One region of the Streptomyces sp. NPDC045778 genome, then DNA from elsewhere that is predicted to be linked to it. Evidence: riboswitches for the same ligand, from Rfam matches in the RefSeq annotation. Region 1 holds a riboswitch; the other holds the start of a gene.
What was found. A riboswitch is a leader RNA that binds a small molecule or an ion and turns the genes downstream of it on or off. The one in region 1 is predicted to bind S-adenosylmethionine.
Positions count from the first base shown of each region.

Region 1 (14,451 bases):
GGGCAGGGAAGCGACTACCTGGCCCCGAACCAGCGCGAAACGCGCGCCGCGCAACCCCAGCCGCTGCCACCCGCCCCCGCCGCCCACAACACCGCCGCTAACGCGCCGGATACCTCCCACCCACCCACCCATTGCTCAGCAGCGCACCGCCCGGGCAGGCAAGCGCCCATCCGCTCGCGCGTGAAACATCCGCCACAGAACAGTGCCGCCGAGGGCGACAGCCCGCGCCGTGAAGCTGCGCCTGGTCATGGGCGGGAGACATCCGCCGTGGTAGCGACGGAGGCGACAGCCCGCGCCGGGGACTCCGTGGTCATGGGCGGGTGGGTGGGAGACATCCGGCGCGGAGCGACGGTGACGGGCGACGACGGCCCGCGGCCGAGGGACGGGGCGCCCGCGCCGGAACCCGGCTGGTCATGGGCCGGCGGTGGGAGACATCCGGCGCGGAGCGACGGTGACGGTGATGGGGGGGGCAACGGCCCGCACCCGAGAGACGGGTAGCCCGCGCCAGGGGCTGCCTGGCCATGGGTGGGCGGGTGGGAAGCATCCGGCGCGGAGCGGCAACGGCCCGCGGCCGAGGGACGGGGCGCCCGCGCCGGAACCCGGCTGGTCATGGGCGGGCGGGTGGCATCCGGGGCGGAGCGGTGACGGCTCGCGGCCAAGGGGCCGGGCGCCCGGCGCCGGAACCCGGCTGGTCATGGGCGGGCGGTGGGAGACATCCGGCGCGGAGCGACGGTGACGGAGGGCCACGGCCCGCACCCGAGAGACGGGCCGCCCGCGCCAGGGACTGCCTGGCCATGGGCGGGCGGGTGGGCGGCATCCGGCCCGGAGCGGTGACGGCTCGCGGCCGAGGGGCGGGGCGTCCGGGCCGGGGGCCCGGTCATGGGCGGGCGGGTGGGCGGCATCCGGCCCGGAGCGGTGACGGCTCGCGGCCGAGGGGCGGGGCGTCCGGTCCGGGGGCCCGGTCATGGGCGGGCGGGAAGCATCCGGCGCGGAGCGGCGGCGGCTCGTGGCCGGGGGGCAGGGGCTGCCTGGTCATGGGCGGGTGGGTGGGGGGCATCCGGCGCGGAGTGGAGGCGGCAGGCCGGGGGCCCGGGCCCGGAGGGGGACGGCGGAAGGCCCGCCTCCCGGTGAGGGAGGCGGGCCCTTGCGTCGCTGGTGGCCGATCGCGCCAAGCCGATCAGACGGCGAGCTTGACCATGTCCGCCTGCGGACCCTTCTGGCCCTGCGAGATCTCGAACTCGACTCGCTGACCTTCTTCCAGGGTGCGGTAGCCGTCCATCTGAATCGCGCTGTAGTGGACGAAAACATCCGCACCACCGTCGACCGCGATGAAGCCGTATCCCTTCTCCGCGTTGAACCACTTGACGGTGCCCTGAGCCATGCCTAACTCCCCTATTACTGGCCCTTGCGCAGGACCGCACTTCGCGGACCCGGGTCAGACCTCACTCCCCATGGGTTGGGGGTGTGCGCCGGAACGCGTCGACCGCGGCTGAATGTATCTGCCCAACTGCCGTCTGCAACAGGTCAATCGGACGAGAATTCTGGGCAGGGCCGATCGCCGATATGCGGAGAATTCACCGGGGTTCAGGGCAAGTCGGGCCAGGCAAAAGCCACGTTCGGCTCAAATAGGCAGGACACTTTGGCTACTTCTTGTCGGCTCCGAGGCCGACTTCATCCGGGCGACTGACGCCGCCGGACACCAATAGCGAAGCTCCATTCCCAACTGTACCGCGATCAACCATGCAGAATTGCCCCCTCCGCTTCTCTCGTGGTGGGGGCAATCGGAGTAACTCTGCGCAGGGACAGGGGTCGTTGTATACGAAAACGCGTGTACGAAGCGGCCCCCGGCGCGGCGGTTCAGCCGCCGGCCACCGCCGGAATGATCGAGACGCCCGCGCCGTCGGGCGTCGCCGTTTCCAGGCCCTGCTCGAAGCGCACGTCGTCGTCGTTGACGTACACGTTCACGAAGCGGCGCAGCTTGCCCTGGTCGTCCAGGACGCGGGCGGCGATGCCGGTGTGGTTCTTCTCCAGGTCGGCGATGACCTCGGCGAGGGTGGCCCCCTCGGCGCTCACCTCGGCCTGCCCACCGGTGTACGTACGGAGGATGGTCGGAATGCGGACGTTGACGCTCATACTCTTCACCTCGGTAGTTCAGACAGGGCGCCCGGTACGGGAGCGCCCCGAAGGGGCGCGGGGAACTGCGTGAACTGCGCGACCAGCCACAGCGAACCCGCTGACGAAATGAGGACCTGTGACTCCACGGCGCTAGCCCGCAAGCCCCGCGGAGCGGAACGCCTCCAGGCTCGGCCGGATCGTCGCGGTCGCCTGGGACGTCGCCGCGACCGCGTCGAGGGTCTTCAGGCCGTCGCCGGTGTTGAGGACCACCGTGGTCAGGGAGGGGTCGATGAGGCCCGCCTCGATCAGCTTGCGCGTGACCCCGACGGTCACGCCGCCCGCGGTCTCCGCGAAGATGCCCTCCGTGCGCGCCAGGAGCTTGATCGCGTCGACGACCTGCTCGTCGGTCACGTCCTCCACCGCGCCGCCCGTGCGCCGGGCGATGTCCAGGACGTACGGGCCGTCGGCCGGGTTGCCGATCGCGAGCGACTTGGCGATGGTGTCCGGCTTCTGGGGGCGCACGACGTCGTGGCCCGCCTTGAAGGCGGCGGAGACCGGCGAGCAGCCCTCCGCCTGGGCGCCGAAGATCTTGTACGGCTTGTCCGCGACGAGGCCCAGCGCGATGAGTTCCTTGAGGCCCTTGTCGATCTTCGTGAGCTGCGACCCCGAGGCGATCGGGATCACGAGCTGGTCCGGCAGTTCCCAGCCGAGCTGCTCGCAGATCTCGTACGCGAGGGTCTTGGAGCCCTCGCCGTAGTACGGCCGCAGGTTCACGTTGACGAAGCCCCAGCCCTCGCCGAGCGGGTCGCCGATCAGCTCGGAGCAGAAGCGGTTCACGTCGTCGTAGTTGCCCTCGATGCCGACAAGCTCGCCGCCGTAGACCGCGGCCATGACGACCTTGCCCTGCTCCAGGTCGTGCGGGATGAACACGCAGGAGCGGAAGCCCGCGCGGGCGGCGGCGGCGCCGACGGCTCCGGCGAGGTTGCCCGTGGAGGAGCAGGACAGGGTGGTGAAGCCGAAGGCGCGCGCGGCCTCCAGGGCCTGCGCGACGACGCGGTCCTTGAAGGAGTGCGTGGGGTTGCCCGAGTCGTCCTTGACGAACAACTTGCCCGGCTCGACGCCCAGTTCACGGGCCAGGTTGTCGGCCTTGACGAGCTTGGTCCAGCCGGGGTTGAGGTTCGGCTTGTCCGCGACGTCGGCGGGGACGGGGAGCAGCGGGGCGTACCGCCAGATGTTGGCCGGGCCGGACTCGATCTTCGCCCGGAGCGCCTCGGGGTCGCCGAGGGGGAGGTCGTACGCGACTTCGAGCGGGCCGAAACACTCGGCGCAGGCGAAGATCGGTCCGAGCGGGAAGACGGTGCCGCACTCGCGGCAGGAGAGACCCGAGGCGGGTCCCAGGTCGACGGCGGCGTCTGCGGGGGACGGGGTGTCGACGGTCTGCACAGCCATGGAGGCGAGGCCCTTTCTCCTCATCTTCCTCGCGGCGCATCTCGCCACGAGACGGAATTGGCACCTTCCCGAGCCGGGAGCCTCGCGGTCGCGCCTGTGGCGCTACGAGACCGGCTGGAGGGTTGCCGGGGCTTCAACGGGCCGTATCCCTCTGCCCCTCTGGATGAGCGGTATTCGATTGTTGTGCGGGGGTGCCGACGGCACCCGTGACGGGCGGTGACCCCCGACATGCGACGGTCACCGGCGTTGTTCAAGACTGTAACCGAAGGCCAGGACAGTTGAGATAGTCGTCCGAACCGCGAGATGGATCACATACGGCCACCAACGGGAGGAACCCGCGTGCTGGAAGAGGTCGAGCGCTGGCTGAGCAGGCGTTCCTGGTCCGTGACCGACCGCCCGCCGGAGCGTCTCAGCGCCGCGAAGCGGGCCTCGGGCACCACGGTGAGCGTCGTGCTGCCCGCCCTCGACGAGGAGCGGACGGTCGGGGAGATCGTCGCGGAGATCCGCCGTGAGCTGGTGGAGAAGGTCCCCCTGGTCGACGAGCTGGTGGTGGTGGACTCCGGCTCGCGGGACCGCACGGCGGAGGTGGCGCGCGCCGCGGGCGCCCGGGTCGTGCGCCGGGACGACGTCCTGCCGCGCCTCCCGGCGGTGCCCGGCAAGGGCGAGGTCCTGTGGCGCTCGCTCCTGGTCACGCACGGTGACGTGGTGGCGTTCGTGGACGCCGACCTGAAGGAGTTCTCGGCGGACTTCGTGACCGGCATCGTGGGGCCGCTGCTCACCGAGCCGGACGTGCACTTCGTGAAGGCGATGTACGACCGCCCGATGACGGTGATCGACGGATCCGGCGGCCCCGGCGACGCGTCGAGCGCCACGGCGGGCCAGGGCGGCCGGGTCACCGAGCTGATGGCGCGGCCCCTGCTCAACATGCACTGGCCGCAGCTCGCGGGCTTCGTCCAGCCCCTCGGCGGCGAGTACGCGGCCCGCAGGTCCCTCCTGGAGCGCCTGCCGTTCCCGGTCGGGTACGGGGTGGAGCTGGGGCTGCTCGTGGACGCGCTGCACACCGTGGGCCTGGACGCGCTCGCGCAGGTCGACGTGGGGGTGCGCAGGCACCGGCACCAGGACGGGCAGGCGCTCGGCCGGATGGCCGCGTCGATCTACCGCACGGCGCAGCTGCGGCTCGCCCGCGGCCATCTCGTACGGCCCGAGCTGACGCAGTTCGTGCGGGGGGCGGGCGGCTTCGAGCCGCGTACGTATGCGGTGGATACGGAGGAGCGGCCGCCGATGGTGGAGGTCGAGGAATACGCGGCGCGCCGCGTGGCCTGAGCGGCCTGCCGGGGCACGGGGGCTGGATTTCGTCCGCGGGCCGTCGGGGGCTGGTCGCGCAGTTCCCCGCGCCCCTTAGGGGCCGTCGAGTCGGCCAAGTGAGGGGGCACTCGTACTGATGCGCGTTTACGGGCATCCCGGGCGGGCTAGGTTCGCCAACATGGTCTCCGTTCACGCCGCCGCCCGGGTCCTCGTCGCGTCCAACCGCGGCCCCGTCTCGTACGCCGTCGGGGACGACGGCGAGCTGACCGCCAAGCGCGGCGGCGGGGGGCTCGTGTCCGGGCTCAGTGCCATCGGTGACGAGGCGGACGCGCTGTGGGTGTGCTCCGCGCTCGGTGACGGCGACCGCGAGGCGGTGCGGCGCGGGATCTCCGAGCCCGGCGTGCGCATGCTCGACATCGACGCGAAGACCCACGCGGCGGCGTACAACGGCATCGCGAACTCGGTGCTGTGGTTCGTGCACCACATGCTGTACCAGACGCCCCTGGAGCCGGAGTTCGGCCCCGAGTTCCGCGCCCAGTGGGCGGCCTACGAGCAGTACAACCAGGCCTTCGCGCGGGCGCTCGCCGACAGCGCGGCGGACGGCGCGGCGGTCCTCGTGCAGGACTACCACCTCGCGCTCGTCCCGGGGATGCTCCGCGAACTCCGCGAGGACCTGCGGATCGGGCACTTCTCGCACACCCCCTGGGCGCCCGTCGACTACTTCCGGATGCTGCCCGACGACGTCGCCGAGCAGCTCCTCCGCGGCATGCTGGGCGCGGACCGGCTCGGCTTCCTCACGGGCCGGTGGGCGGACGCGTTCACGGACTGCTGTGTGCGCCTCGTCGGCGGCACGTCGGGGACGCGCGTCGGGGTGCACGGCCTTGGCGCGGACGCGGACTTCCTGCGGGAGCGGTCGCGGCGCGCGGACGTCGAGGAGCGGCTCGCGGCGCTGCGGGAGCAGGTGGGGCCGGACCGGAAGGTCATCGTCCGGGTGGACCGCACCGAGCTGTCGAAGAACATCGTCCGGGGCCTCAGGGCGTACGAGCTGTTGCTGGAGACGCACCCCGAGTGGCGCGAGCGGGTGGTGCACGTCGCGTTCGCCTACCCCTCGCGGCAGGACCTCGCGGTCTACCGCGACTACACGGCGGAGGTCTCCCGCGTCGCCGACGCCGTCAACGCCCGCTTCGGCACGGACGGCTGGACGCCGGTGGTGCTGCACGTCAAGGACGACTTCGCGCGCTCCCTCGCCGCGTACAGGCTCGCCGACGTGGCCCTGGTCAACCCCATCCGGGACGGCATGAACCTCGTCGCCAAGGAGGTCCCCGTCGTCTCCGACGAGGGCTGCGCGCTCGTCCTGTCCCGGGAGGCGGGGGCGTATGAGGAGCTGGGCGAGGACGCGTTCGCGGTGAACCCGTACGACGTGACGGGCACGGCCGCCGCGCTCCACGAGGCCCTGCTGCTGCCCGCGGCGGAGCGGGCCGAGCGCACCAAGCGCCTGGCCGACGCGGCCACGGCCCTGCCGCCGGCGCGCTGGTTCCTGGACCAGCTCGGAGCGCTGGAAGCGTAGGCGGTCAGGACAGGGCCGCGGTCAGCTCGGCCAGGAGCCCGACCACACCCGCGGGCCCGTCGACCACCAGGTCGGCGCGCGAGGCCAGCTCCGCGACCTCCGCGCTGCCGCTGCACACCAGGAGCCCCCGCACCCCGCCGTCCGCCCGCAGCTTGTCGACCGCGGCGAAGGCGGGCAGGTCCCCGAGGTCGTCCCCGGCGTAGAGGACCGAATCGGCGCCCGTCTCGCGTACGTACTCGGCGAGCGCCACGCCCTTGTCGACGCCGGGCGGCCGCAGCTCAAGGACCATCCGGCCGGGCTCGACGATCAGGCCGTGGCGGGCGGCGAGGTTGCCGAGGGGGCCGCGCAGGGTTTCGAAGGCGGCCTGCGGGTCGTCGGCCCGGCGCGTGTGCACCGCGACGGCCCGCCCCTTCTCCTCGATCCAGGTGCCCCGCCAGGCCCCGATCGCGTCGAGGAAGCCGGGCAGCTCGGCCCGTACGGCGGCGACGCCGGGGTGCGGCTCCGCCGCGTGCACGGTGCCGCTGACGGCGTCCCAGCGCTCCGCGCCGTAGTGCCCGAGCACGACGAGGTGCTCAAGGCCGGGGACGCCCGCGAAGCCGCCGTAGCGGACGGCCACGCCCGCGGGGCGGCCGGTGACGACCGCGACGGAGCGGACCCGCGGGGCGAGCGCGGCGAGCGCGGGCACGGCGTCCGGGTGGGCGCGGGCCCGCTCCGGATCCGGCACGATCGCGGCGAGCGTGCCGTCGAAGTCCAGCGCGATCACGGCGCGTTCGGGCCGGGCCAGGATCGCGGCGAGCCCTTCGCGGCCCGCGGGGGTCAGTGGCTCGTACGGGGAGTGCGTGCGGTCGTCGCCCATGGCCCCGACCCTAGCGTCAGCGCTCGGCGCGGCGTGCGTCGCGTACCCGACGCAGGCGGTTCACGGTGACGGGGTCGTGGGCGAGGGCGCGCTCGTCGTCGAGCAGGGCGTTGAGGAGCTGGTAGTAGCGGACCGGGGCCAGGCCAAGCTCCTCGCGGATGGCGCGCTCCTTGGCGCCCGGGCCGCTCCAGCCCCGCCGCTCCAGGGCGAGCACGGCCCGGGCCCGCGCGGACAGGCCTCCCGCCACGGCGGGGGGCTCCGCCTCAGGAACGTCGTTCATCCCGTCCAGCCTAACGCCGCCCCGGCCCGGGAGTGCCCCGAAGGGGCGCGGGGCTGAGTCGACATGCGGCTCCGCCGCGTGGGCGCGATCAGCCACGACGGACCCGCGGGCCATCGACGGCGAGGCGCCGCAGAACCGGCGGAGCGCTCAGCTCGCGTTCTCCTCCGCCGCCGCCTTGGCGTCGAGCTGGGTCAGGATCGCCTGCGGGTCGCCGTTCGGGTCGACGGCCTTGCCGATGTACTTCTTGATCTGCACGGACACCTGTGCCCAGGAGGTCTTGCCGACCGGGTACAGCTGCGACGTGGGCAGCTCGTCCAGGAAGCCGCCGAGCTTCTTCGCGTCCTTCTTGTCGGCGGCCATCTCCTGGGACGCCGAGGTGGTCACCGGGAGCAGGTCGTACTCGCGCGAGAAGTCCAGGACGTTCTTCTTGGAGTAGGCGAAGTCGAGGAACTGGCGGATCTCCTTGCGGTGGCCGTTCTCCTTGAAGGCCATCATCCAGTCGGCGACGCCCATCGTGGACTGGGCCTTGCCGTTGACGCCGGGCAGGGGGACCATGCCGTACTTCAGGTGCTTCTTGGCGGCCATCTGCATCAGCGTCGGGTGGCCGTTGAGCATGCCGACCTCACCGCGCGTGAACGCGGCGAAGGCCTCGGCGCGGTTGAGCTTGCCGGGCGGCGTCGGCCCGGTCAGGCCCTTGCCGACCAGCTCGTTCTTCAGCCAGGTGAACGTCTTGACGTTCTGCTTGGAGTCGAAGTCGTACGAGCCGACGTTGTCGGTGTAGCCGCCGCCCCCGCTGAGCAGCCACTGGTACGTCTCGGCCTGCGCCTCCTCCGGGCCGAGCGGCAGCGCGTACGGGAACTTCACGCCGCGCGCCTTGAGCTTCTTCGCGGCGGCCTGGAGTTCGCCCCAGCTCTGCGGCGGGGTGACGCCGGCGCTCTTGAAGAGCTTCTCGTTGAAGAACAGCAGACGCGTGGACGCGGCGAACGGCATGCCGTACTGCACGCGGTTGACGATGCCCGCCTTCGCCAGCGGCGCGAGGAAGTCGGCCTGGGTGGGGATGGAGAGCACGTCGTCGGCGCTGTAGAGCTTGTCCTGCGCCGCGTAGTCCGCGTAGGCGCCGATCTGCGCGAGGTCGGGGGCCTCGCCGTCCGCGACCATCTCCTTGACCTTGCGGTCGACGTCCGTCCAGGAGTAGACGCTCACGTCGACCTTGATGCCCGGGTGCGCGTCCTCGAACTTCTCGGACAGCGCCTCCCAGTACTTCTTCGAGCTGTTCGCCGCCGAGTCGCCGTAGTCGGCCGCCACGAGCTTGAGGGTCACATCACCCGATCCGCCCGATTCGCCGCATCCGGCGAGCAGCGCCGCCATGCTCAGTGCGGCCACCGCCGCCGTAAGGCCTGTCCCGCGCCGCTGCACCGCTTTTTCCCACCCTTGCCGAGTCCAACCGGAACGCGAGTCTCCCCCGCGTCAACACACCAGGTCTACACCACCCGAGTATCACTTCTGCAACGGCGGTCACCCATTGCCGGGCCGGTCCCCCTGCTGCTAAGCACTGCTCGGGGCGCCACCCCAAGGGCGCCCGGCACAACTCCCGCACCGGCAAGGAGCCTTGGCACATGTCGCGTACCGCAAATGAGATAGCCACCCAGCCCGACTGCTGGCGGCGGGCCGCCGGGAGCGCCGCGGCCTGCGCGGGCCTGCCGGAGCCGGGCGAGCGGATCGCCGTGACCGGGTGCGGCACCTCGTGGTTCATGGCGCTCGCGTACGCGGCGCTGCGGGAGGCCGCGGGACAGGGCGAGACGGACGCGTTCGCGGCGTCGGAGTTCCCCACCGGGCGGCGCTACGACCGCGTCGTAGCGATCACCCGGTCCGGTACGACCACGGAGGTGCTCGACCTGCTGCGGGCGGTGCGGTCCGGCACGCCGACCCTTGCGCTCACCGCCGACCCGAAGACGCCCGTCATGGACGCCGCCGCCGAGGTGGCCGTCCTGGACTGGGCGGACGAGGAGTCCGTCGTGCAGACCCGGTTCGCCACCACCGCGCTCGCCTTCCTGCGGGCCGGGCTCGGCGCGGTCCCGGGCCTCAAGCCGGTCGCGGAGGCGGCGGCGGACGCCGAGCGCACCGTCGCGGAGCCGCTGCCGGATACGGTTCTCGCGGCGGAGCAGTGGACGTTCCTCGGCCGCGGCTGGACGTACGGGCTCGCCCTGGAGGCGGGCCTGAAGATGCGGGAGGCCGCGGGGGCGTGGACGGAGGCGTACCCGGCCATGGAGTACCGGCACGGGCCGATCTCCATCACCGCGCCAGGCCGCGTGGCGTGGATGTTCGGGGAGCTTCCGGAGGGCCTCGCGGACGACGTGGCCCAGGTCGGCGGCCACCTGGAGGCGCGCGCCGACGTCGACCCCCTCGCCGATCTGGTCCGCGCCCAGCGCCTGGCCGTGCGCCTCGCCGAGGACCGGGGCCAGGACCCCGACCGGCCGCGCAACCTGACCCGGAGCGTCGTGCTCAAGTAGCGCGGCCCCTGACGGGGACGGTCCGCACACTGGACTAGACCTCTTGTGGGGTCACACGCGACACTGTCCCCGTGAGACATGTCATCGCCCTGGACGTGGGCGGCACCGGAATGAAGGCCGCCCTGGTCGGGGCGGACGGCACGCTGCTGCACGAGGCGCGCCGCCCCACCGGGCGTGAGCGCGGCCCGGACGCCGTGGTCGAGTCGATCCTGGACTTCGCCGCCGAGCTGCGCGCCCACGGCGTGGCCCAGCTCGGCGAGCCCGCCGCCGCGGTGGGTGTCGCGGTGCCCGGCATCGTCGACGCCGAGCGCGGCGTCGCCGTGTACGCGGCGAACCTCGGCTGGAGCGACGTACCGCTGCGCGACCTGCTCGCCGAGCGCCTCGGGGGCACCCCCGTGGCGCTCGGCCACGACGTGCGCACCGGCGGCCTCGCCGAGGGCCGTCTCGGCGCGGGCCGGGGCTCGGCGCGCTTCCTCTTCGTGCCGCTCGGCACCGGCATCGCGGGCGCCATCGGCATCGACGGCGTCATCGAGCCCGGCGCGCACGGCTCCGCGGGCGAGATCGGCCACATCGTCGTCCGGCCCGGCGGCCCGCCCTGCGGCTGCGGCCAGCGCGGCTGCCTGGAGCGGCTCGCATCGGCGTCCGCCGTGAGCAAGGCCTGGGCCGAGGCGAGCGGCGACCCGGCGGCGGACGCCGCGGACTGCGCCAAGGCGGTGCGCTCGGGCGACCCGCGCGCGGCCGAGGTGTGGCAGCACGCCGTGGACGCCCTCGCCGACGGCCTGCTCACGGCCCTCACCCTCCTGGACCCCGACACGCTGATCGTCGGCGGCGGCCTCGCGGAGGCCGGGGACACGCTGTTCGGCCCGCTGCGCAAGGCCGTGGCGGACCGCGTGGTGCAGTTCCAGACGCTGCCCGAGATCGTCCCCGCGGCGCTCGGCGACGCCGCCGGCTGCCTCGGCGCGGGCCTGCTCGCCTGGGACCTGCTCACGCCCGAGGGCCCTCGTACCGATACACCGACCACCACCGCGCACGACACCCCCACCGACGCACCCCCGGAGGTATCCACCTGATGGCCACTAGCAAGGTTCTCGCCGGTGCCCGGGTGGTCCTGCCCACCGGGACCGTGGACGGCGGCCGCGTCATCGTGGACGGCACGCGCATCGCAGGGAGCGCTCCCGCGGACGCCGAGACGATCGACCTGACCGGCCACTGGCTGGTCCCCGGCTTCGTGGACATGCACAACCACGGCGGCGGCGGCGCGTCCTTCACCAACGGCACCGTCGAGGACATCCTGCACGGCGTCCACACGCACCGCCTGCACGGCGCCACCACCGTGGTGGCCTCCACGGTCACCGGCGAGACGGACGCCCTCGCGCAGCGCGCCGGCCTGCTCAGCGAGCTGGCCGAGCAGGGCGAGATCGCGGGCATCCACTTCGAGGGCCCGTTCATCTCGCCGTGCCGCAAGGGCGCGCACAGCGAGTCCCTGCTGCGCCACCCGGACCCGGCGGAGGTCCGCAAGCTGCTCGACGCGGCCCGTGGCCAGGCCAAGATGGTCACCCTCGCCACCGAACTGCCCGGCGGCATCGACTCCGTACGCCTGCTCGCCGAGCACGGCGTGATCGCCGCGATCGGCCACACCGACGCGACGTACGAGCAGACGGTGGCGGCCGTCGACGCGGGCGCCACCGTGGCCACGCACCTGTACAACGCGATGCCCGGGCTCGGCCACCGCGCGCCGGGGCCCATCGCCGCGCTCCTGGAGGACGAGCGGGTCACCGTCGAGCTGATCGACGACGGCACGCATCTGCACCCGGCCGCCTTCCAGCTGGCCTACCACCGCGCGGGCGCCGATCGCGTCGCGCTCATCACGGACGCGATGGACGCGGCGGGCTTCGGCGACGGCACCTACCACCTCGGCCCGCTGGAGGTCGTGGTCTCGGACGGCGTCGCGCGGCTCGCCGAGGGCGGGGCCATCGCGGGCTCCACCCTCACCCTGGACCGGGCGTTCCAGCGCGCGGTGACCGTCGACGGGCTGCCCGTCGAGGACGTCGTCACCTCGATCTCCGCGACGCCCGCGAAGGTGCTCGGCCTCTACGACCGGGTGGGCTCCCTGGAGCCCGGCAAGGACGCCGACGTCGTGGTCCTGGACGCCCGGTTCGCGCTCAAGGGCGTGCTGCGCAAGGGCGAGTGGATCATCGACCCCCGATGAGGCGCGCGCGGTCACGCGCGATCCGGCCGCGGCGAGGCGGTTGGCCCCGAGGTCTGGGCCAACCGCCTTCTTTTTGGCATGATCAGGCCCCGAAAGCCGTACTGGCACCGGGGTCTCGGGGGTGAAGCAGTGATCGTCACGGTCACGCTCAACGCCGCCCTCGACCTCACCTATCACGTCCCGTCCCTCACGCCCCACGCCACGCACCGCGTCACCGAGGTGACCGAACGCGCGGGCGGCAAGGGCGTGAACGTGGCGCGGGTGCTCGCCGCGCTCGGCCACACGGTGACGGTGACCGGCTTCGCGGGCGGCGCCACCGAGCGCACCCTGCGCGAGCACCTCACGCGCACCTCCGGCCTCGTGGACGCGCTGCGCCCCGTCGAGGGCCCGACCCGCCGCACCCTCGCCGTCGTCGACGCCCGCACCGGCGACACCACGCAGCTGAACGAGCCGGGGCCGGTCGTGTCGCCCGCCGAGTGGTCCGGATTCCTCACCGCGTACGAGGAGTTGGTGGGCGGCTCCGGCGTCACGGCGGTGGCCCTGTGCGGCAGCCTGCCGCCGGGCGTACCGGTCGGCGCGTACGCGCTGCTCGTGCGCGCGGCACGCGCCGCGCGGGTGCCCGTGCTGCTCGACACCAGCGGCGAGCCGCTGCGCCGCGGCGTCGCCGCCCGCCCCGACCTCGTCAAGCCGAACGCCGAGGAACTCGCCGAACTCACCGGCTCCCACGAGCCGTTCCGCGCCACCCGCGACGCCCGCCGCAGGGGCGCGCACGCCGTCGTCGCCTCGCTCGGCGCCGAAGGCCTGATCGCCGTCACCCCCGAGGGCGCTTGGCGGGCGACGCCGCCCGCCGCCGTGCGCGGCAACCCGACGGGCGCGGGCGACTCCGCGGTCGCGGGCCTGCTCTCCGGGCTCGCGGAGGGCCTGGCCTGGCCGGAGCGGCTCGCCCGCGCGGCGGCCCTGGCGTCGGCGACCGTCGCGGCCCCGGCCGCGGGCGAGTTCGACCGGTCGGTGTACGAGGACGTACTGCCGAAGGTGACGGTGAGCGGCAAGGCCTCCGCCGCGTGACGGGGTTGGGCGACACGGGCCGCGCGCGCCCGGGAATGAGGGCACCATGCCACTGATCACCACCGGCGAACTGATCGGCCGGGCCCGCGCCGAGGGGCGCGGCCTCGCCGCCTTCAACGTCATCACCCTGGAGCACGCGGAGGCCATCGCCCTCGGCGCCGAGCGCGCGGGCCGCGCGGCCGTGCTCCAGATATCCGAGAACGCGGTGCGGTTCCACGGCGGCGACCTCACCCCGCTCGCCCAGGCCGCCGCGGCCGTCGCGCGCGCCTCGGCCGCGCCCCTGTCCCTGCACCTGGACCACGTCACGGACGTGGACCTGCTGCGGGCCGCGCACCCCGAGGGCTTCAGCTCCGTCATGTTCGACGCCTCGAGGCTGCCGTACGCGGAGAACGTGAAGGCCACGGCGGACGCGGTGCGTTGGGGCCACGAGCGGGGCATCTGGGTCGAGGCCGAGCTGGGCCGCGTCGGCGGCAAGGAGGGCGAGGCGCCCCTGGACGCGCACGCGCCCGGCGTGCGCACGGACCCGGACGAGGCCGTCGCGTACGTGGCCGACACCGGCGTCGACGCCCTCGCCGTGGCGGTCGGCTCCAGCCACGCCATGACCGAGCGCACGGCCTCCCTCGACCACGAGTTGATCCGCGCCCTGCGCGCGCGGGTGCCCGTCCCGCTGGTCCTGCACGGGTCGAGCGGGGTGCCCGACGCGGAGATCCGCGCGGCGGTCACCGCGGGCGTGCTGAAGGTGAACGTGGGCACGGCCCTGAACACCGGCTTCACCGGGGCGGTGCGCCGGTTCCTGGCGGCGGACGCCGGGGCCGTGGACCCGCGCAAGTACCTGACCCCGGCCCGGGAAGCGATGGCCGGGGTCGTGGCGCAGTTCCTGCGGGTGGTCGGCTGACGCCGGGGTCAGTCCTTGACGTGGCCCGCCTTCAGCCACATCTGGTCGAGGTTCGCGTCGCACTTGTCGCCCTGCTGACAGGACACGGAGATCGTGTTCGTGCCCTTGTTGAGCTGGACGAAGGCGAACGTTTTCGTCCAGCCCTTGTCCCAGGCGCCTTCCTCCGCGTGCGCGAAGTTGTCCATGTTGAGCTTGCGCTC
Region 1 covers NZ_JBWKJZ010000047.1:32,742-47,192, reverse strand. The annotation lists gene AC07GB_RS36715 (cold-shock protein) at 1,178-1,381, opposite strand; gene AC07GB_RS36710 (MoaD/ThiS family protein) at 1,858-2,133, opposite strand; gene thrC (threonine synthase) at 2,266-3,588, opposite strand; SAM riboswitch class I at 3,582-3,734, opposite strand; gene AC07GB_RS36700 (glucosyl-3-phosphoglycerate synthase) at 3,904-4,887, shown strand; gene AC07GB_RS36695 (alpha,alpha-trehalose-phosphate synthase (UDP-forming)) at 5,048-6,436, shown strand; gene otsB (trehalose-phosphatase) at 6,441-7,292, opposite strand; gene AC07GB_RS36685 (DUF3263 domain-containing protein) at 7,309-7,572, opposite strand; gene AC07GB_RS36680 (extracellular solute-binding protein) at 7,720-8,988, opposite strand; gene AC07GB_RS36675 (SIS domain-containing protein) at 9,189-10,082, shown strand; gene AC07GB_RS36670 (ROK family protein) at 10,154-11,152, shown strand; gene nagA (N-acetylglucosamine-6-phosphate deacetylase) at 11,152-12,291, shown strand; gene AC07GB_RS36660 (1-phosphofructokinase) at 12,421-13,356, shown strand; gene AC07GB_RS36655 (class II fructose-bisphosphate aldolase) at 13,403-14,251, shown strand; gene AC07GB_RS36650 (CBM35 domain-containing protein) at 14,260-14,451, opposite strand, start outside.

Region 2 (14,451 bases), on a different contig from region 1:
GCCGACCCAGTCCGCGAAGCCCTCGGAGAGCCACAGCGGGGTGGCCCGCGAGGTGTCGGCGCGGGTGGCGACGTGCGTGGCCTCGTGCGTGAGGACGACCTGCTTGCCGAGGTCGCCGAGGACCCCGTACGCGTCGGGGTTGATGATGATCCGGTCGGCGGGCGCCGCGCCCGAGCCGCCCGTCTCGCCCGTGGTCACCGCGGCGATGCCCTGGTAGCCGGACGCGGGCGCGCCGAGCAGGTCGGCCATGCCGTCCAGGGACCTCGGGACGAGCACCACGACCCGGCCCGCCCACGGGCGCGGCCAGGCGGCGCTCACGTCCGGCACCGCCTCGTCGGCCAGGCGCGCGTACCGCCTGAGGTCCGCGCGCTCCCTGCCGACGCCGAGGACGAGGCTGTGTGTGCCGCGCACGGATTCCACGCGGCCCTGGTCCCAGAGCTGCTCGGCGGCCTTGCGCGCGGGCCGCTCGGAGCCGACGGACCAGCGGCCGTCGCGCTGCCGCAGCACCAGCGTGCGGTCGACGCCGAGCGGCGCGCGGTCGTAGCCCGCGACGCGGTAGCGCAGTTCGGCGGTGACGGTGGCGCGGGACCCGTCGCGGTCGAAGTCCTTGAGGCGGTACGACCACGACCTCAGCGGCAGCTCACGGACGTTGTCGTACGCGGTGGCCGGGCCGCCCGTGGCCCGGTAGGCCCGCTCGTCGCGGTCGAGCACCGCGGCGGCCCGCCGGTCGAGGAGCCGCCGCACCTCGTCGGGCACGGCGTCCGCCGACTCGGGGCCGCCGCAGCCCGCGAGCGCGAGGGGGGCGAGCACCGCGAGACACAGTCCCGCCGCCCCCGCTCCACGCCCACGCCGTCGACCAGCCACGTTGTCGATCGTACGGGGGCGGGGCGCGGTGCCCCCCGCCGACGGCCGCCCACCCGCACAATCGCGTCACTCAGACCCGGGTCACGGACGACACCGGCATCATCCCCACCGGGTCGTAGCGCACCGCGGCGCCCGGGTAGGGCGCGTGCACGACCTGGCCGTTGCCGACGTACATGCCGACGTGGCTGGCGTCGTCGCGGTAGGTGACGAGGTCGCCGGGCTGCGCCTGGGAGAGCGGGACCTGCTTCCCCGCGTACCGCTGCGCCTGCGAGGTGCGCGGCAGACCGACGCCCGCCTGCGCGTACGACCACTGCGTGAGGCCCGAACAGTCGAATCCCGAGGGGCCGTTGGCGCCCCACACGTAGGGCTTGCCGACCGCCGAGCGGGCCGCGGCGATGGCGGCGGCCGCGCGTGAGGACGCAGGCGCTCCGGCGGTGGTGAGGTCCGGGCGGGACTCGCCGCCGTCCGCCGAGCGCGAGGACCTGTCGTACTCCTCGCGCTGGGCCGCCGAGAGGGAGTTGAGCAGCCGCCGGGCCTTGGCCAGTTTGTCCTCCACGGAGCGCTTGTGGAGGGCGACGGTCTTGCGGCTCTTCTCCAGTTCGGCCAGTTTGCGTCCCGCCTCGGTGCGTTCCTGGGCGAGGGCGCGCTGGGCGCGCTGGAGCTTGGTGAGGTGCCCGGTCTGCCGGGCGCTGATGCGGTCGAGGGCCGAGGCCTTGTCCAGGTAGGCGTCCGGGTCGGAGGAGAGCATGAGGGCGAGCGAGGGGTCGATGCCGCCCGAGCGGTACTGGGCCTCGGCGAGCGTGCCGATGGTGCCGCGCATCTCGTTGATGCGCTCCTGGCCGCGGGCGACCTTGTCCTTGGACCGCTCGACCTGGCGGCGCAGCGTGTCCGCGCGCTCGTCCGCCTTGTTGTACGCCTCCGTCGCCTGCTCGGCCTGTTCGTAGAGCCGGTCCACCTTGGCCTTTGTCGCGGCCGGTGTGTCGGCGGGGGCGGCGCCGGCGGGCACCGCGAGGGCCGCGGCCGCGGTGGCGGCGGACAGCACGGTGACGGTGGCGGCGCGTGCGCTCCGGTCGAGACCGGTGACTGCGGGACGGCGATGGGACCCCACGGGTAGCCGCTCTCCCTTCCGCTGGAGGGACCCCCGCGGACGCGGGAGCCGTGCCCCGGTTGTCGGGGAACGCGCGCGACAGTAGCCGCGTGATCAGGTCGCGGCCAAAGACCCTCGGCGCCTACGCACGGTGACGCCCCGCCTCTGACGCAGGTCATCGGCGGGGCGCGGGGTCACTGGAAGGTGGCGGAATTCGCCCGATTGGGCGGTGCCTCAGCGGCGGGTCCGGGTCAGATGCGGACGCCGAACTGGAACGGCATGTTGTTGATCGACTCGTAGCGCACCACGGCACCGGTGCGCGGGGCGTGCAGCACCTGGCCGTTGCCCGCGTAGAAGCCGACGTGGTGCAGGTCGCCGTAGAAGATGACCAGGTCGCCGACCTTGAGGTCGCTCTGCGACGAGATGCGCGTACCGGCGTTGGCCTGGGCCTGCGAGGTCCGGGGTATGGAGACGTCGGCCTGGGCGTAGGCCCAGGAGGTCAGGCCGGAGCAGTCGAAGGAGCTGGGGCCCGAGGCGCCGTAGACGTACGGCGAGCCGATCTTGCTCTGCGCCGCGGCGTACGCGGCCATGGTGCGGCTGGAGCCCTTGACCCCGCCCTTGGGGGCGTCCGTCTTGGGGGCGTCCGCCTTGGAAGCGCCTGCGGCGTCCGCGGCCTTGCGCTCGGCCGCGCGGCTCGCGCGGTCCTCCTTGGCCTTGAGGTCGGCGCGCTCCTTGGCGGACAGCGTGTTGAGGAGGCGCTGCGCCTCGCCGAGCTTGCCCTGGACCTCGCGCTTCTTCTTGCCCAGCTCCTCGCGCGTGGTGGCGAGGTCGGCGAGCTTGTCGGAGGCCTCCTTGCGCTGCTGCGCGAGGGTGCGCTGCTTCGCCTGGATCTTCTTGAGGGCCTCGGCCTGCTTGGTGCTGAGCTGGTCGAGCGCGGAGGCCTTGTCCAGGTAGCTGTCCGGGTCCGAGGAGAGGAACAGCTGGAGGGAGGGGTCGATGCCGCCGGAGCGGTACTGGGCGCTCGCGAGCGAACCGAGGCCGCCGCGCATGTCGTTGAGGTCGTCCTGGCCGCGGGCGACCTTGTCCTGGAGGCGGTCGACCTGCTTCTCAAGCCGCTGCTGCTTCTCCTTGGCGCCGTTGAACTTCTCGGTCGCCTTCTCCGCCTCTTCGTAGAGCTTGTCGACCTTGGACTTCACCTCGTCCTTGCTCGGCTTCTCGCTCGGTGCGGCGTTGGCTGCCTGCGAGGTGAGTGCCACGGCCGCCGCTGCGGTCGCGGTGAGCACGGTCACGCGGGCACGGCCCGGCTGCTTGAGGCGGCGGTGGGAAGCCACGAAGGCGGCTCCTTCGATGAGTGATCAACAGAGCGGAGGTCTGGCCGCGACCCTAGTGACCCCGTTGTGATCAGATCAAATCCTGACCGCGAAAAATTCGGTCAACGAGCGTTTTCTTTACAGTTGATCGACGGACCGTAGCGGTCAGTTGACGTTCCGTCGCATACGACAGCGGTCCAATTCAGGCATAGGGAACGTCAGTTACGGATCCCGGCTAGCCGCGCGTAAGCCGCTTCAGGAGCACCGCGGACGCCACGGGCCGCGCGCCCGCCTTGGCGATGCCGTCGGCCACCTCGCGGTCGGTCGAGGCGACGATCACCGGCCGCCCCGGCGGCTCGGCGCGCACGAGCTGGCGGATCAGCTCGTCCGCCGTGACACCCGGCTTCGAGAAGAGCACGCGCACCCCGCGCGGCGGCGCGAGCAGCACCGGCGCGGCCAGTTCGGCGCCGTCGAAGACGCAGGTGACCTCGGCCCCGGTCTGGAGCGCGAGCTGCGAGAGCGAGCCGAGCAGACGGAGGCGCTGCTTCTCCAGGGGCATCGTGGGATAGCCGGTCTTGGTGACGTTGTAGCCGTCGACGACCAGGTGCGCCTGCGGCAGCGCGAGCAGCTGGTCCAGGATCGCCGGGTCGTTCTCGGACAGGGCGCGGGCCGCGATGTCCTTGGGCGTCATCCGGCCGGGCTCGACGGCGTCCACGGTCTCGGCGGGGCGCACCGACACCGGCGGCAGCGCGAGTTCGCGGCGCAGTCCCTGGGCCGCGTCGAGCACCGTGTCGAGCAGCAGGCGCACCCGCATGTCCTCGACGCTGCGGCCCTCGCGCGCGGCCCTGCGGGCGGCCTCCAGGGCCGCCTCCGCCTCGGCGAGGCGGGACTTCAGGCGCCGGGTCTCGCTGTCGGCGGCAGACAGCTGCGCCTGGTCCTCGGCGCGCGCGGCCTCGGCGTCGGCGGCGGCCTTGCGCAGGGCCGCCTCGCCGCGCTTGACGTCGCTGAGTGCCCCGCGCAGCTTGCGGTGCATCGATTCGGCTTCCTTCTTCGCCGCGTCGAGCTCCGCGCGCAGGCGCTCGGTCTCGGCCTTGGTGTGGGCGCGGGCCGCGGCCAGCTCCCCGCGCAGCCGCTCCAGCTCGGCCCGGGTCTCCTCGTCGGCGCGCTCGGCGTCCGCCCGCTGGGCCTCCTCGCCCGCCGCGGTGACGAGCTTCACCCAGCCGGTGGGGCGCAGCACATAGGCGGCGGCCGCCACGTCCAGCGGGTCGGCGGCGGGCGGCGGCGTGCCCGCGTCCAGGGCGGCGGTCAGCTCGGGCTGGGCCTCACGGAGGCGTTCGCCGATGCGCTGGCGGAAGACCGGGTCGCCCTCCAGGGCCGTGGCCATGGCGTTGCCCGCGAACTTCACGCGTCTGGTGGGCGTGAAGCGCGCGTACTGCCGCAGCTGCGGCGGCAGTTCGGCCACCGTGAGGCCGCCGAAGCCGTCCGACACGATCTGCACGACCGCCCGCCGCACGCCGTCGGGCAGCGGACGGTCGAGCACCTCGGCGGCGCCGTCCTCCGGCGCTTCGCCCGCGCTCTCCACCATCGGTCACCCCACTAGCTGTGCGGGGCCCGCTCCCGTCAGGAGCCGGCCCCGGGCCTGTCCACGAGTTCCACCTGGTCCACCGCGTTGCACCAGCGGCAGCGGACCGACTCGATGGTCTCACTGACCACCTCGCGTTCCTCGACAGTCGGCTCTCCGGCCAGGTCGAGGTGCACATATTCGACGACCTTCGACGAGCGGGTCACGTCGAACCGCGTGAGGTTGCCACAGAGCGTGCAGCGCCATCGGGTGGTGTCGGTCGGCAGGGGAACCGTCATCGTGACGTTCGCTTTCCTTCGGGAGGCCGTGATGCGTATTTCCCGTAACCCTAAGGCCTGCGTAAGGACCACCGTGCGCACCCCGGGAGGGTGCCCGTCCCGCACACGGGGCCGCCCGGGCGAGGCGGTCTGTACCGTTTGGCTCGGTTACGCCATGCTCTGCGCATGATCAACACATGGGGCGTGGCGACCGTCCGCGCGCTCAGGCATCCGACCGCCCCGGTGACGTACGCGCTGATCGCCGTCTGCTGCGTGGTCTTCGTCCTGTCCCCGCTGTCCGGGCTCAACCCCTCGTACGGCACCGGCGACCGGCTCATCGCCGCTCAGCAGGCCTACTTCGAACGCTGGGGGGTGGTACCCGTCGAACTCCTCAGCGGCAAGCCCCGCGCCGCTCTCACCCCCCTGACGGCGCTCTTCGTGCACGGCAGCTGGCTGCACCTCCTGGGCAACATGCTGTTCTTGTACGTGTTCGGCGTGATGGTCGAGGAACGCATGGGGCACCTCCAGTACGCGCTCTTCACCGTGGGCTGCGGCTGTCTCGCCCTGTTCGGCTACGCCGTCGCGCACGCCGGGTCCGCCCAGACGCTGGTCGGGGCCTCCGGGGCGATCTCCGCCGTGCTCGGCGCCTTTCTCTATCTCTTCCCGAAGGCGCGCGTCACCAGCCTCTTCCCGTTCCTGTTCTTCCTGCCACTCCGGTTCCCCGCCTGGGTGGTGCTGCCGTTCTGGGTGGCGCTCCAGTGGGTGGCGGCGGGGCAGCAACGGCAGGGGCCCGGCGTGGCCTATCTGGCGCACCTCGTGGGCTTTTCGCTCGGATTTGTCTACGCCTGGGTGCGCTATCGGCGGGCGGATAGAGTGAAAGCCTCAGGACCGGCCACCGAGGGAGACAGCCAGCCGTGATCACCGCGATCGTGCTCATCAAGACCAGCGTGGACCGGATCCCGGAGATCGCCGAGTCGATCGCCGCTCTCGACTGCGTCAGCGAGGTCTTCTCCGTGACGGGCACGTACGACCTGATCGCCATGGTCCGGGTGGCCCGTCACGACGACCTGGCGGACGTCATCCCCGGCCGGATCAGCAAGATCCCGGGCGTCGAGGGGACGGACACGCACGTCGCGTTCCGCACGTACTCGCAGCACGACCTGGAGGCCGCGTTCGCGATCGGCCTCGACTCCTAGCGGCGGGCCGCCGCGGATGAGGGTTTCTTCATCCCCGGCTCATCCGGATGCCCCGGTACGCCCCGCACGCTCGCTGCCATGGTCTTCTCCTACCGCATGGCAGCCCTCGCGGCCGTCGTGGCGATCCCCCTCGGCATCGCCGCGACCAGCTACGCCCTGACGGACTCCCCCGCCGAGCCGAAGGTCCCGCCCAAGGTGGAGCTGGAGAGCGGCTCCCCTTCGGACACGGCGACCGAGCCGGAGCCCACCCCGAGCGACCAGGTCGTCGACCGGCCTCCGGTCGGCGAAAGCACCGAGGGGAGCGGGAACGGCAAGGGCAGCACGAGGGGCACGGATGACGATGACGACGACCGGGGCTCCGGATCCGGCGGGCCCGGGCGACCGGGAGACGACAGCGACGACGACGGGCCGGGCGACGACGGCTGACCCGCGTGCCTCCCCCGACCCGAGTGACCCGCGCGACGCGCATGAGCCCGTCGGCTCCCCCTCCCGGGACGGCGACTCCCGCGGGCCCGCGCGCCGCCGCATCTCGGTGCGCGTCCGCATCCTGCTGTGGCTGCTCGTGGTGATGGCGGTCGCGTTCGCCGCGGTCGCCGCGACCATCCGCTCGATCCTGCTGCGCGACGTCGACCACCGGGTGAGCCGGCTGCTCACCCAGGAGACCGGGGAGTTCACCCACTTCGTGGACCGGGGCGTCGACCCCGTGACCGGGGAGCGCTTCACCGACCCGCGCCGCCCCCTGGAGGCACGCGCGCCCGGCCCGCGCCGATCTCGTCGTCACCGCCGAGGGCGCCATCGACCGGCAGACGCCGCGCGGCAAGGTCCCGGCCGAAGTGGCCCGCCGCGCCAAGCGGTTCGGCCGCCCGGTGCTCGCCCTCGCGGGCACCATCGGCGACGGGGCGCACCTGGTGCGGGCGGCGGGCGTGGACGCCTACAGCGCGATCCTGCCCGCCCCCGTCACGCTCACGGAGGCGCTCGGCCGGGGCGGCGAGTTCCTCACCGACGCCACCGAACGGGCCGTGCGGATGATCCTGCTCGGCTCCCGCCTGCCGGATCAGGCAGCCGTGGCCGCGGCGGCCGCGCTGTCGGACGCGGGCACGCAGCGCCCGTCCTCGGTGCGGTAGCTCCACCGCGCGCCGTCGCTGACCAGCTCCTTGACGGCCCGTACGAACCGCTCGACGTGCTCGTCCGGGGTGCCCGCGCCGAAGCTCACGCGGATCGCGTTCAGCGACCGCTCGCCGGGCGCGGCCTCCGGGGCGCCGCACTCGCCGGGCTCGTCGGGCGCGCTGCCGAGGAGGGTGCGCACCAGCGGGTGCGCGCAGAACAGTCCGTCGCGTACGCCGATGCCGTACTCGGCGGACAGCGCGGCGGCGAAGTGCGAGCTGTTCCAGCCGGCGACCACGAAGGAGATGACCCCGACGCGAGGCGCGTCGTCCCCGAACAGCGAGAGCACCCGCACCTCGGGCACCTCGGCGAGCCCCGCGCGCACCTTCCGGATGAGCTGCCGCTCCCGCGCGACAAGGGAGTCGAACCCGGCCTCGGTCAGGGCCTTGCAGGCGGCGGCGATGGAGTAGGCGCCGATGACGTTCGGCGAGCCGGCCTCGTGCCGGGCGGCCGTGTCGTGCCACTCGACGTCCACTCCCCCGTCGGCGCGCCGCGTCACCGTGCGCGAGGCGCCGCCGCCGGCGAGGTAGGGCTCGGCGGCGCCCAGCCAGTCGGCCCGCCCGGCGAGCACCCCCGAGCCGAAGGGCGCGTACAGCTTGTGCCCGGAGAAGGCGACCCAGTCGACGTCCAACTCCGCGATGTCCAGCGGGTGGTGGGGCGCGAGCTGCGCGGCGTCCAGGACGATGCGGGCGCCGTGCGCGTGCGCGGCGGCGGCCAGCTCCCGCACCGGCCACAGCTCGCCGGTGACGTTCGAGGCGCCCGTCACGCACACCAGGGCGGGCCCGTAGGGGTCCCGGTCGGCGAGCGCGCTCTCCAGGGTCCGCACCGCCTCGCCGGGCGTACGGGGGGCGTTCAGGTACGTGACGCGGGCGTCGCGCCAGGGCAGCAGCGAGGCGTGGTGCTCGGTCTCGAAGACGAAGACCTGGCAGCCGGCGGGGAGGGCGGCGGCGAGCAGGTTCAGCGAGTCGGTGGTGGACCGGGTGAAGACCACCTGGTCGCCCTCCCGGCAGCCGAGGAACTCGGCGACCGTCCTGCGGGAGTTCTCGAACAGGTCGGTCGAGAGCTGCGACAGGTACCCGGCGCCGCGGTGCACGCTGCCGTAGTACGGGGCGTACGCGGCCACGTCGTCCCACACCCGCTGGAGCGCGGGGGCGCTGGCCGCGTAGTCGAGCGCCGCGTACGTCACCTCGCCGCCGGTGACGAGGGGCACGGTGACGTCGCGGCCGAGCACCGGCAGCGGCTCGGCGCAGCAGGGGTCGGCGGAGTCGGTGGGGGTGACAGCGGTGGAGGCAGACATGGCGAACTCCCGTAAGAGGCAGGCGGGATCACTGTGCGGACATCGGTCGACGCGACCGGTCAACGGCACAGGAGAAGGGAAAAAGGGGTACGGAGAACGGGGCCTTCGGCCCTATCACATTCGCTGGCTCACGAGACTGCTCCCTCGACGACCAGGACCCCTGGTGACGCGAGGGGTCCGCGCTTGCGGTGAACCTTGCTGTTCACCGCCTGGTCTTCACCCGGGGCACCCCGCCACGGACGGAGGGTTGCCGGACAGCGGGCCGGGGCCGTAGTCGCTGTCACTCATGACCTGTCCAGCATCTTGCCACACGATCTTGCGAGCGCAACACCCGTCCACGATCCGGACCGGCGGGCCCCGTCAACCGGGCCGGGCTGCTGCGCCCCAAAGGGGCGCGGGGAACTGCGCGCTCAGCGCGCGAAAAGCCGCAGACGCGTCTGCTGAGATCCCGGCAGACGCGTCTGCGGCTTTGTGGGGGGGGCTGGTCGCGCAGTTCCCCGCGCCCCTTACGGGGCTCAGGCGTTGCTGGCGGCCACCCAGCGCGCCAGCGCCGCCTTCGCCGCGCCGGAGTCGATGGACTCGGCCGCCTTCGCCATGCCCGCGCGGAGCTGCTCCGCAAGCGGGCCCGCGCCCGGCTCCAGGGCGACCAGGGCCGCCGCGGCGTTCAGCAGCACCGCGTCCCGCACGGGGCCCGTCTCGCCGTCCAGGAGCCGCCGCGCGACCTCCGCGTTGTAGGAGGCGTCGGCACCCCGGAGGGCCTCGACGGGCACCAGGTCGACGCCGACGTCACGCGGGTCGAAGGCCTCCTCGCGGACGCCGCCGTCGCGGACCACCCACACCCGGGACGTGGCCGTGGTGGTCAGCTCGTCCAGGCCGTCGTCGCCGCGGAAGACGAGCGCGGAGGAGCCGCGCTCGGCGAGGACGCCCGCGAGGATCGGTGCCATCCGCGCGTCCGCGACACCGGTGGCCTGGGCCCGGACCTTCGCCGGGTTGGTCAGCGGGCCGAGGAAGTTGAACGTGGTGCGGATGCCCAGCTCGCGGCGCGCGGGCGCCACGTGCCGCAGCGCCGGGTGGAACTTCACCGCGAAGCAGAAGGTGATCCCGGCCTCGTCCGCGACCTCGCGCACCCGCTGCGGCGTCAGCTCCAGGTTGACGCCGAGCTTCTCCAGGACGTCGGAGGCGCCGGACGCGCTGGAGGCCGCGCGGTTGCCGTGCTTGACGACCTTCGCGCCGGCCCCGGCGACGACGATCGCGGACATGGTGGAGATGTTGACGGTCTTCGCGCCGTCGCCGCCGGTGCCGACGATGTCGACGCTCGGCCCGGGCACGTCGATGACGTGCGCGTGCTCGTACATGGCGCGGACGAGACCGGAGATCTCCTCGACGGTCTCCCCCTTGGCGCGCAGCGCGACGGCGAAGCCCGCGATCTGCGCGTCGGTCGCCTCGCCGCGCATGATGCGGTTCATCGCCCAGGCCGTGTCGTCGGCGCTCTGGTCGCGGCCGTCAAGGAGGCCGTTCAGCACGTCGGGCCAGGAACGGGCCGCCGCGGTGTCGCCTCCTGCGGTGGTCACAGCGCTCATGGCCGCTCCTGAGTTCATCGAGGGAATCGTCCCCACCTCTGGGGGTTGGCCCCACCCTATCCAGCGGATGGACGGCGAAGAGCCCCGTCCATGTGCTGGACGGGGCTCTTGCCGTGGCGACCTGTAACGGTCCTGGACCTGAGGGGTCAGTGGTGGCCGTGGCCGCTCGTGATCTCCTTGTACTCGTCGACCGTCGGCTTCGGGATCTGGCCGTCCTCGCCGTACATGCCCTTGGACAGCTTCGCCCGCAGCTTCTGCGAGCCCGTCACCTTGCGCTTGACGCCGTTCTCGTCGACCGTCGGGCCGATCTCGAGCGGCTTGTACTGCTCGTGCGCGGTGAGGGTGTGCAGCTGGTCCTGGTCGAGCGGCTCGTGCACCTCGATGAACTCACCGTGCGGCAGGCGCTTGATGATGCCGGACTCGCGCCCGTGCAGCACCTTGTCCTTGTCGCGGCGCTGGAGGCCCAGGCAGATCCGCTTGGTGACCACGAACGCGATGACCGGTCCGAGGAAGAAGAAGATCCGGACGAACCAGGTGATGGAGTTGATCGACAGGTGGAAGTGCGTGGCCCACAGGTCGTTTCCACCACCGACCAGCATGACCATGTACGCGGTGATCCAGGCGACACCGAACGCGGTCCGCGTCGGGGCGTTGCGCGGGCGGTCCAGGATGTGGTGCTCGCGCTTGTCGCCGGTGACCCAGGACTCGATGAACGGGTAGACGGCGATGGCCGCGAGGACCAGCGGGAAGATGACCAGCGGGATGAACACGCCCAGGACGAGCGTGTGGCCCCAGAGGTTGATCTCCCAGCCCGGCATGACACGGATCAGGCCCTCGGCGAAGCCCATGTACCAGTCGGGCTGGGCGCCGGTGGACACCTGGTCCGGGCGGTACGGGCCGATGGCCCAGATCGGGTTGATCGAGGCGATCGCCGCGATGGCCGCGATGACACCGAAGACCAGGAAGAAGAAGCCTCCGGCCTTGGCCATGTAGACCGGGAGCAGCGGCATGCCGACGACGTTCTTGTTGGTCTTGCCGGGGCCCGCGAACTGCGTGTGCTTGTGGTAGAAGACCAGGATCAGGTGCGCCACCACGAGACCGAGCATGATGCCCGGCAGCAGCAGGATGTGCACCGAGTAGAACCGCGCGACGAAGTCGCCGCCGGGGAACTCCCCGCCGAACAGGAACATCGACAGGTACGTGCCCACGATCGGCACCGACAGGACCGCGCCCTGCATGAAGCGGACACCGGTGCCGGAGAGCAGGTCGTCGGGCAGCGAGTAACCGGTGAAGCCGGTGAACATGCCGAGGACGAACAGCAGGAAGCCGAACAGCCAGTTGACCTCACGCGGCTTGCGGAACGCACCGGTGAAGAACACGCGCATCATGTGCACGAACATGCCGGCGAGGAAGATCAGCGCCGCCCAGTGGTGGATCTGCCGGATCAGCAGACCACCGCGCACATCGAAGGAGATGTGCATGGTCGAGTTGAACGCCTCGGACATCAGCTGGCCCTGCAGGGGCACGTAGCTGCCGTGGTACTCCACCTCGTTCATCGACGGGTGGAAGAACAGCGTCAGGTACACACCCGTGAGGATGATGATGATGAAGCTGTAGAGGCAGATCTCACCGAGCATGAAGGACCAGTGGTCCGGGAAGATCTTGCGCATGTTGGCCTTGGCCAGGGAGTAGATCCCAAGCCGGCCGTCGGCCCAGTCCGCGACCCGCTCGCCGGCGGGCGCTTTCTTGCGTGAGTCCGTCGACGGGGCCGCCGTCGCCGTGGTGTTCTCGGTGCTCATCCGCGCTCCCAGAAGGCAGGACCGACGGGCTCTTCGAAGTCGCCGTGCGCCTCGAGGTAGCCCTCCTCGTTCACACCGATCTTCAGCTGCGGAAGGGCGTGACCGGCGGGGCCGAAGATGACTCGGGCGCCGTCGGAGAGGTCGAAGGTGGACTGGTGGCACGGGCAGAGGACGTGGTGCGTCTGCTGCTCGTACAGGGAGATCGGGCAGCCCACGTGGGTGCAGATCTTGGAGTACGCGACGATGCCCTCGTGCGACCACGCCAGCTCGCGCTTGTCCTTGATGTCGGCCGGCTGGAGCCGGACGATCATCAGGGCGGCCTTGGCGATCTGGGTCTGGAAGTCGTGGTCGTGCTCCTCGAGGCCCTCCGGCTTGGCGAAGGTGAGCGAGCCGACGGCGACGTCGGACGGGCGCAGCGGCTCGTTCGTGTTCATGTTCACGAGCAGCTTGCCCTTGGACCACAGGGTGTGCCGCAGCTTGTCCTCCGGCAGCGGACCGAGGTCACGCAGCAGGACGACGCCGGACAGCGGGACCAGGGTCAGCGCGCCGAACATGGTGTTGCGGATCAGCTTGCGCCGGCCGAGCTGGGACTCCTTGGCACCGGCCGCGAAGTCCGCCATGACCTTGGCCTTGACCTCGGGCTCGGCCTCGATCGCGTGCCGGTCGTCGGCGACCTCGACGTCGGACATCAGGGTGCGGGCCCAGTGGACCGCGCCCGCGCCGATGCAGAACAGCGCCACGCCGAGGGTCATGCCGAGCGCGAAGTTCAGCGCGCTGATGTGCCCGATCGGCCAGAGGTAGACGCTCTTCTCGGCCGGGAACGCCACGTACGAGGCGATGAAGCCGACGGTCGCCAGCATCGAGATCGTGAAGAGCATCGCGACCGTGCGCTCGGAGCGCCGGGCGGCCTTCTCGTCGATGTCCTGGACGCGGTGCTCGTGCGGCGGCAGGCCCGGGTCCGCGAAGGGGTCCTCGGCGACGGCCACCGCGCCGTGCGCGGACTCCTGCTCGCTGGGCAGGTTCTCTTCTGGGGTTTCTTGGCTACTCATGACTTCTTGGCCTTTGCGGTCCGGGCGGCGACCCACACGGCGACCGCGATCAGCGCGCCGAGGCCGAAGATCCAGGCGAACAGGCCCTCACTGACCGGTCCGAGACCGCCCAGCTTGAGACCGCCGGGGCTCTCGGTCTTCTCGCTGTTGACCGCGTCGATGTACGCGATGATTTCCTTCTTGTTCTTCTCCGGCATGGTCGTGTCGGGGAAGGAAGGCATGTTCTGCGGGCCGGTCTGCATGGCCTCGTAGATGTGCTTCTTGCTGACGCCTTCGAGGCTCGGCGCGAACTTGCCGTGGGTCAGCGCGCCACCCTCACCGGTGAAGTTGTGGCACTGGGCACAGTTGGTGCGGAACAGCTCGCCGCCCTTGGCGATGTCGGCGCCCTTCGGGTCGACCTGCTTCTCGGTCGGGACGGAGGGGCCGGCGCCCAGCGAGGCCACGTACGCGGCCAGCTGGTCGATCTGGGCCTGGCTGTAGATGACCTTCTTCTTCGGCGCCTGGGCGCCCTGCTGCTGGAGCGGCATGCGACCGGTGCCGACCTGGAAGTCGACAGCGGCGGCGCCGACGCCGACCAGGCTCGGGCCGTCGGACGAGCCCTGACCGCCGGTTCCGTGGCAGCTGGAGCAGCCCACGGCATAGAGCTTCTTGCCCTCGTCGATGGCGAGGGACTGAGCGGTTTCGTCGGCCTGCGCCTTGTCCGCCGGCGCGAACGCGGCGTACAGCCCCCCGGTGGCCGCCAGCGCGAGGAGTAGGACGACGACCGCCGCCAGCGGATGGCGTCGTCGTGCGGAGAGCTTTTTCACGGATTACCCCGGTGTCAGGATCTTCTGCGTCGATGCTTCTGGAATGTGTCGGTACGTCGGGCTCGATCGGCGGCGCGGAGCCGCCGTGATCCCGGCGCCGACTACTTGATCATGTAGATCGTGGCGAAGAGGCCGATCCAGACGACATCGACGAAGTGCCAGTAGTAGGACACGACGATGGCGGCGGTCGCCTGCTCGTGGGTGAACCTCCTGGCCGCGTACGTACGGCCGAGGACCAGCAGGAAGGCGATGAGGCCGCCCGTCACATGCAGTCCGTGGAAGCCGGTGGTCAGGTAGAAGACCGAGCCGTACGGGTCGGACGAGAGCGAAAGGCCCTCGTGCTTGACCAGCTCGGTGTACTCGAAGACCTGGCCACCGATAAAGATCGCACCCATGATGAAGGTGACGATGAACCACATCCGGAGCTTCTTCACGTCACCGCGCTCGGCGGCGAACACGC
Region 2 covers NZ_JBWKJZ010000043.1:42,395-56,845, forward strand. The annotation lists gene AC07GB_RS35635 (hypothetical protein) at 1-864, opposite strand, end outside; gene AC07GB_RS35640 (C40 family peptidase) at 935-1,972, opposite strand; gene AC07GB_RS35645 (C40 family peptidase) at 2,203-3,282, opposite strand; gene AC07GB_RS35650 (NYN domain-containing protein) at 3,497-4,846, opposite strand; gene AC07GB_RS35655 (hypothetical protein) at 4,882-5,121, opposite strand; gene AC07GB_RS35660 (rhomboid family intramembrane serine protease) at 5,287-6,018, shown strand; gene AC07GB_RS35665 (Lrp/AsnC family transcriptional regulator) at 6,015-6,296, shown strand; gene AC07GB_RS35670 (small secreted hydrophilic protein) at 6,375-6,722, shown strand; partial or broken gene AC07GB_RS35675 (hypothetical protein) at 6,631-7,038, shown strand; partial or broken gene AC07GB_RS35680 (glycerate kinase) at 7,046-7,420, shown strand; gene AC07GB_RS35685 (aminotransferase class V-fold PLP-dependent enzyme) at 7,351-8,757, opposite strand; SAM riboswitch class IV at 8,932-9,049, opposite strand; gene trpD (anthranilate phosphoribosyltransferase) at 9,273-10,337, opposite strand; gene qcrB (cytochrome bc1 complex cytochrome b subunit) at 10,484-12,136, opposite strand; gene qcrA (cytochrome bc1 complex Rieske iron-sulfur subunit) at 12,133-13,185, opposite strand; gene qcrC (cytochrome bc1 complex diheme cytochrome c subunit) at 13,182-13,991, opposite strand; gene ctaE (aa3-type cytochrome oxidase subunit III) at 14,093-14,451, opposite strand, start outside.
Region 2: it holds a riboswitch for S-adenosylmethionine, as region 1 does, so the genes downstream of both, AC07GB_RS35685 (aminotransferase class V-fold PLP-dependent enzyme) here and thrC (threonine synthase) in region 1, are expected to answer to the same signal.